Salmonirosea aquatica: one gene and its partner. The protein of the gene in region 1 binds, or shares a complex with, the protein of each later gene. Links are inferred from orthologs where the notes say so. Each region holds a gene or a part of one and is shown on either strand. Other genes may lie near its edges.

Region 1 (3,160 bases):
TGGAAAACGAAGGATACGAAGTGGTAGGAACGGCTAACAATGGGCGCCATGCCCTGGAAATCTTTCATCAGGAGCCCGTCGACCTGCTGATTTGCGACATCAACATCAAGGGCGATTGGGATGGCATCGAAACCGTGCAGCGCCTGATTGCCGTGCGGCCCGTGCCGGTCATCTACATGACTGCGCTTTCTGACCGCGATACCATCGAGCGTGCTAAAAGTACCTATCCGGCCGCCTATATTCCCAAACCCTACAATCTGACAAGTCTGCGCATTTCCATTGAAATGGCCATCAATAATTTTGCGCTACGCAGTCTCACGCCCGCGGCCGAAACGGGTGACTACAGCCGAGGCCCAACGTTAGAAAGCCGCGAAAGCCCAACGCGTGACTCCATTCTACGGGTCGACGATCATATTTTTGTCAAAAGCAACTACCGCTTTATAAAAATCACGCTGAGTGATATTCTGTACATGGAGGCGGACAACAATCATACGGTGATTCAGGCCAGCCAGCAGAAACTAGCCATCCGGCAGTCGCTGAGCGCGATTTTGGAGCGCCTGGCCATGCCCCGCCTGGTCCGTACGCACCGTTCCTTTGCCGTGAATCTCGACCGTGTCGACTCATTCAACGATTATGAAGTTCGGGTAGGGGAGTTTGATATTCCCTTGGGACGAAATTATAAGGAATCCTTTCTGCGCTATTTTGACTTTCGGTAACTACGTTTACCCCCCATTTTAGGTTTTCTACCAGCCGGGTAGCTCCATTAGACACTTATTGTGAGAAGTGTTTACGCTTTTCCCCTAAGTTCGGGCATTAATAGCATTCAGTAGGGCGAGCCGGCTGAAAACCCCCGTTGGCTCATCAAGCATATTACCGACTTTGCACTATACACACTCTATCTGTTTTTCGTAGCATTACCTCCCCTCCTCCAAATTGTTCCACACCATGCACTATTACTCTTACCTCGAAAAGCGTAGGAGGTACTAAGTGAAAATGGCGGAAAAGCGATCAGTCTTCTCCGCCATTTTATTTTACCCCAAGGTACCCCCTTGAATTCCTAAGCCGTTTCTCCTTCCTGCATCCGTTCGGCGTTTTCAGCAATGCGGAGTTGCTCAATAAAATCGCCAATCTCACCTTCCATCACGGTAGGTAGGTTATAGACCGTGTAGCCGATCCGGTGGTCGGTCACGCGGCTCTGGGGGTAGTTGTAGGTACGGATCTTGTCGGAGCGGTCGCCGGTGCCGACCATCGATAGCCGCTGCGAACTGATGGCGTCGTTGTGCTTTTTGAGTTCTATTTCGTAAAGGCGTGCGCGCAACACTTCCAGGGCCTTGGCTTTGTTTTTGAGCTGCGAACGCTCATCCTGGCAACTCACCACCAACCCCGACGGAATGTGTGTGAGCCGCACGGCCGAGTAGGTCGTGTTCACCGATTGTCCACCCGCACCCGAGGAGTTGAAGGTATCCACGCGCACATCGTTCATGTTGATTTCTACATCCACCTCTTCGGCCTCGGGCAGTACGGCTACCGTGGCGGCCGAAGTATGCACGCGGCCTTGTGATTCGGTGGCAGGTACCCGCTGCACGCGGTGCACGCCCGACTCGAACTTAAGCTTGCCATACACGTCCTCGCCCTCTACTTTGGCCACAATTTCCTTATAGCCGCCGTTGGTACCTTCGGTGAAATCCAGGATGGACAGCCGCCAGTTCATTTTCTCGCAAAACCGCTGGTACATGCGGAAGAGGTCGCCCGCAAAAATGGCCGCTTCATCGCCTCCGGTACCCGCCCGTACTTCCAGAATACTATTGCGGCTGTCGTTCGGATCTTTGGGAATCAGCATTTCCTTGATGGCCTTTTCCAGCACCTCTTTCTGCGGTTGCAGTTCGTTGAGTTCTTCCTTGGCCATTTCGCGCATCTCTTCGTCCTTCTCGGTGGTGATGAGTTCCTTGGCTCCGGCGATGTCTTTGAGGAGTTTCTGGTAGGCGTCGTACTGCGTCACGATCCGCTCCAGGTCTTTGTACTCTTTGCTGAGTTTGGAATAACGCTGCGCGTCCATGACCACCTCGGGCTGAATGATCTGCTGCCCTACCTCGTGAAAGCGCTCCTTTAAAGCTTCTAATTTATCCTGCATGGTATATTTGTTGCATTGGGGGACGCAAAGATACGTAATTTAGCGTCACGGCGATTTGGTAAACCAACGCGTCAGGGCTCGTGTTGTTTAATCAAAATCCGCATGATGCTACAGAAAAACTTGACTTCGTTCACGACTATGACCCAATCCACGGCCCTGCTTCTCCTTACGACACTCCTGCTGGCAGGTTGTAATACCGACAACCGGATCCAGCAGACCGCAGCCCTCAAACAGGAAATGAATGCGGCGGAAATCAAGCGCGTAACCAACCCGCAGCTGATTGCTACGGTAGACGAATGGGGAAAGGAATTGGTAGCCGAAGCCCGGAAAGCACTCGAAAAAGAACTGGGCCGTAATCCGCAACAAGCCACCGCTTTGTGTCAGGATTCACAAAAGGTACCCCTCATCGCAGCGATGGACCGTGCCTATGGAGTCAAAATCCAGCTGATGGGACCGGCTGATGTAAAAAACCAGAGCCTGGCTCCCAAAGAGCGCGAACTGCTGGATGCCTACCTGTACAACGCCGAAAACAACCTACCCCAATCCGATAATGTTCAGAAGCTGAACGACACGCTGCTCCTCTACACTGCCCCGGTTCCTCTGGAGAGTCTGATTTGTAAAACGTGCTTCAAAGACCAGCAGGTGACCTTCGCCGTATGGCGGGTACTTTTTGACCGGAAGGCAGTGATCCGGAAAATGAATGCCAAGTAGGTGAAGCAGGGGAAGATTGTTTTTTGTTGAATTGTTGAATTGTTGAATTGTTGAATTGTTGAATTGTTGAATTGTTGAATTGTTTTTTGATTTATTTGAAATCAGGTGACTGATTACCAGTAGGATATGTAAGAATTCAAGTTTCCTTTACACAAAACACAAAACACAAAACACAAAACACAAAACACAAAACACAAAACACAAAACACAAACTACCCAACTCTCAGTGAATCCTTCCAACGCCCGTAGGCCTGCTGGTACCGTTCGGCCTGCGCGGTATCCGGTTCGATGGTATGCGTAGCCGTCAGCCCCACAAAC
Region 2 (3,211 bases), 2.2 Mb from region 1 along the record:
CCAGTCGCATGGGACCTTGACAGCGGCGGATTTCGTCCCACAGGCCAGCCTTAACGAAAGCTTCAAGAATCGTAGTTCCTCCTTCCACAAGCACCGATTGGATTTTGCGCGCGTACAGGTCTGACAGTACCTGGTCCAACTCGTCGTTTCCTGGTTTTATTTGGCTAAAAGCTACCTCGAAGTTGTTCGAATACCGTTCGGGCAGGGTAGGGGGATCGGTCCGTTTTAGATAATTATAAAGAATCGTGGGTTGGGACGCGTCAAAAATCCGTAGGGATTGGGGCAGAGACAGCCGCCGGTCCAGCACAACCCGTACGGGATTGGTTCCCGGCCAATGCCGCACGTTCAGGCTTGGGTTATCTGAGAGCGTCGTTTGCCGTCCCACCAGAATCGCATCTTCCTCACCCCGCCACCGATGTACTAGTTGGGTCGAGTATTTATTGCTGATCGGGACGGGCTTTCCTCCCGCCGCCGCGATGAAGCCATCAGCCGATTCGGCCCATTTCAAAATAATATAGGGACGCTTTTTTGTGAAAAAAGTAAAAAAACGGCGATTCAATTTCTGTCCCATTTCGGCCAACAGACCCCGTTCGACCTGGATTCCGGCATCGCGCAGCAGGGTGAGCCCGCGCCCCGCCACCAGCGGATTGGGGTCGTCGTTAGCTACTACGACACGGGTGATTTTCTGATGGACAAGTAGCGCGGCACATGGGGGTGTTTTGCCATAATGCGAGCAGGGTTCCAAGGTTACGTAAGCGGTGGTCAAGGGAAATAGTGCCTCATGGCCCCGGGCTATGGCATCGCGCACGGCGTGCACTTCGGCGTGGGGACCGCCGTAGTTACGGTGCCATCCCTCGCCGATAATGCGCCCGTCGGCCACCAGCACGCAGCCAACCATGGGATTGGGGCTGACGCTGCCACGCCCATACTCGGCCAGCTGTAGGGCGCGTTGCATGTACTCTTCGTCGGTGTTCATTCCGTGAAGGTAGGGTTTGTTTTGTTCAAATCATGGCATCGAGCCGGTAGGTTTTTGCCGCAACGGGTGGGGTACCTGTCCCACAAAACTTCTTACGGCTGATGTACCGTCCCGGCTAAATTTATTAACTTTCCCGCCAAAGAATCGAAATCAAACCCATCATGGCCTCGGCGCGTCAACTTTATCAGCAGCTCACCCGGCGGATCACCGTATATCCGCCCAAAGAAACCCAGGCAATCGCCTTCATGCTTTTGGAGCATTACCTGCGCTTGCGCAACGTGGATGTGCTCGTCGACCGCCCTATTTCCGATGCACAGGTGCAGCCCGATTGGGATGAAATTGTGAACCGTCTCAACCACAACGAACCCATTCAACACATTATCGGCTCCACTGAGTTTTGCGGACTTACGTTCCAGGTGTCGGCCTCAGTGCTGATTCCGCGCCCCGAAACCGAAGAGTTGGTACAGTTGGTCACGCGCGACTACGCCGAACCTGAAGACAAACCTTCGATCCTGGACATCGGTACCGGCAGCGGCTGTATTGCTATTGTGCTGGCCCGCTTCCTTCCCCACGCTACTGTTCATGCCTGGGACGTGAGCGATGAGGCACTTTCGGTGGCGCGCGAAAATGCCCGTCAGCTCATGGCCGATGTGCACTTCGATAAGCAGGACATGCTGAATGTCAGCTTTCCCCTACCCGATGCACCGCAGCAATTTGACTGCCTGGTGAGCAATCCACCCTACGTGACGTACTCGGAGGCCGATCACATGCGCCCCAACGTACTGCGTTTCGAACCGCACGAAGCCCTGTTTGTAGAAGACAGCGATCCTCTGCTTTTCTACAAGGCCATTGCTGATTTTGGCCGACACCACCTCAAGGCGGGCGGGCGCTGCTACGTGGAAATCAACGAGCACTTCGGGCCGGAAACGCAGCGCGTCTTTGAAGAAAGAGGCTACAAGAACGTAGAAATATTGCGCGACATCCACGGCAAAAATCGTTTTGTACGGGCCGTGGGGGAATAATGTCGGCGGGGTACCTGGCGGTGGTAAAAGGTAGGAATGAGTAATTGACATAACTTACCGCCATTCGCGCAGACGATCATTTAATCATTCACTCATTGGATCAATGTATCTACCCAAAATAAAAGAACTGCTCGATGAAATGGGCAAAGTGGTTGTGGGGCAGGAAAAACTCCTCAACCGTTTGCTCATCAGTCTGTTTACGGGAGGCCACGTGCTACTCGAAGGCGTTCCCGGTTTGGCCAAAACCCTGACCATCAACATCCTGTCCAGGGTACTTGATCTGAACTTTCAACGGATCCAGTTCACCCCCGACCTGCTGCCCGCCGACCTGATCGGGACCATGATCTATAAACCCAAAATCGGCGACTACGAAGTAAAGAAGGGGCCTATATTCGCCAATATCGTGCTGGCCGACGAGGTGAACCGCTCACCCGCCAAGGTGCAGTCGGCCCTGCTGGAAGCCATGCAGGAAAAGCAGGTCACGATTGGGAACGATACCTACCCGCTCGACCGCCCTTTCCTGGTGCTGGCTACCCAGAATCCGGTGGAGCAAGAGGGTACCTACCCCTTGCCAGAAGCCCAGCTCGACCGCTTTATGATGAAAGTTTACGTGGATTATCTGTCCAAACCCGAAGAATTGGAGGTTATGCGCCGCATGGCTGATCTCAACTTCGACTATCGGGTAAACCCGGTCATGACTAAGGACGATATTTTCGCGATCCGCAATGAGGTCAATAAGGTCAATATTTCGGATACACTGGAACGCTATATCATCGAACTTGTGTTTGCCACCCGCCGTCCCCTGGACTATAGCCTGCGCGACGAAGCCCGCTACATTCAGTTTGGTGTTTCGCCCCGTGCCACCATCTATCTCAACTTAGCTGCCAAAGCACTGGCCTACCTTGAAGGCCGCGACTACGTACTGCCCGAAGACATCAAGGAGCTGGCTCCCGACATCATGAACCACCGCATTCTGCTCAACTATGAAGCCGAAGCCGATGGTGTACGCACGAGCACTATCATTGATTCTATTTTGAGGAAAGTAGCGATAGGAGGGTAATTTTGAAGGCGTTATTGAGTGAATGTAGGAATACTGTGAAAAATCGAGGACGCCTTACTTCTCAAAAACTCACTTATATGGCGTGATGATGTACCAGTTCCCTAAAATGGCTTAATGAATGAATAATATCAATCACTCCATCAACCATTCCTA

Evidence for each region.
Region 2: the proteins of prfA (region 1) and prmC are in contact, whole or in part, in a crystal structure (PDB 2B3T), measured with the Escherichia coli proteins. The link is inferred for Salmonirosea aquatica from one-to-one orthologs.

Annotation. Positions count from the first base shown.
Region 1 is NZ_WHLY01000002.1:3,746,046-3,749,205, forward strand. The notes cover bases 95-2,927. They hold prfA (peptide chain release factor 1), read right to left. Parts: upstream 2,132-2,927; coding sequence 1,058-2,131; downstream 95-1,057. Other genes in these bases: GBK04_RS16595 (response regulator), read left to right, coding at 95-716; GBK04_RS16605 (hypothetical protein), read left to right, coding at 2,234-2,842. Outside these bases: more of GBK04_RS16595, read left to right, coding at 1-94; GBK04_RS16610 (xylulokinase), read right to left, coding at 3,055-3,160. UniProt on the Escherichia coli protein: Peptide chain release factor 1 directs the termination of translation in response to the peptide chain termination codons UAG and UAA.
Region 2 is NZ_WHLY01000002.1:1,542,887-1,546,097, reverse strand. The notes cover bases 184-3,067. They hold prmC (peptide chain release factor N(5)-glutamine methyltransferase), read left to right. Parts: upstream 184-1,137; coding sequence 1,138-1,998; downstream 1,999-3,067. Other genes in these bases: GBK04_RS07520 (AAA family ATPase), read left to right, coding at 2,102-3,058; ribD (bifunctional diaminohydroxyphosphoribosylaminopyrimidine deaminase/5-amino-6-(5-phosphoribosylamino)uracil reductase RibD), read right to left, coding at 184-976. Also shown: more of ribD, read right to left, coding at 1-183. UniProt on the Escherichia coli protein: Methylates the class 1 translation termination release factors RF1/PrfA and RF2/PrfB on the glutamine residue of the universally conserved GGQ motif, i.e. on 'Gln-235' in RF1 and on 'Gln-252' in RF2.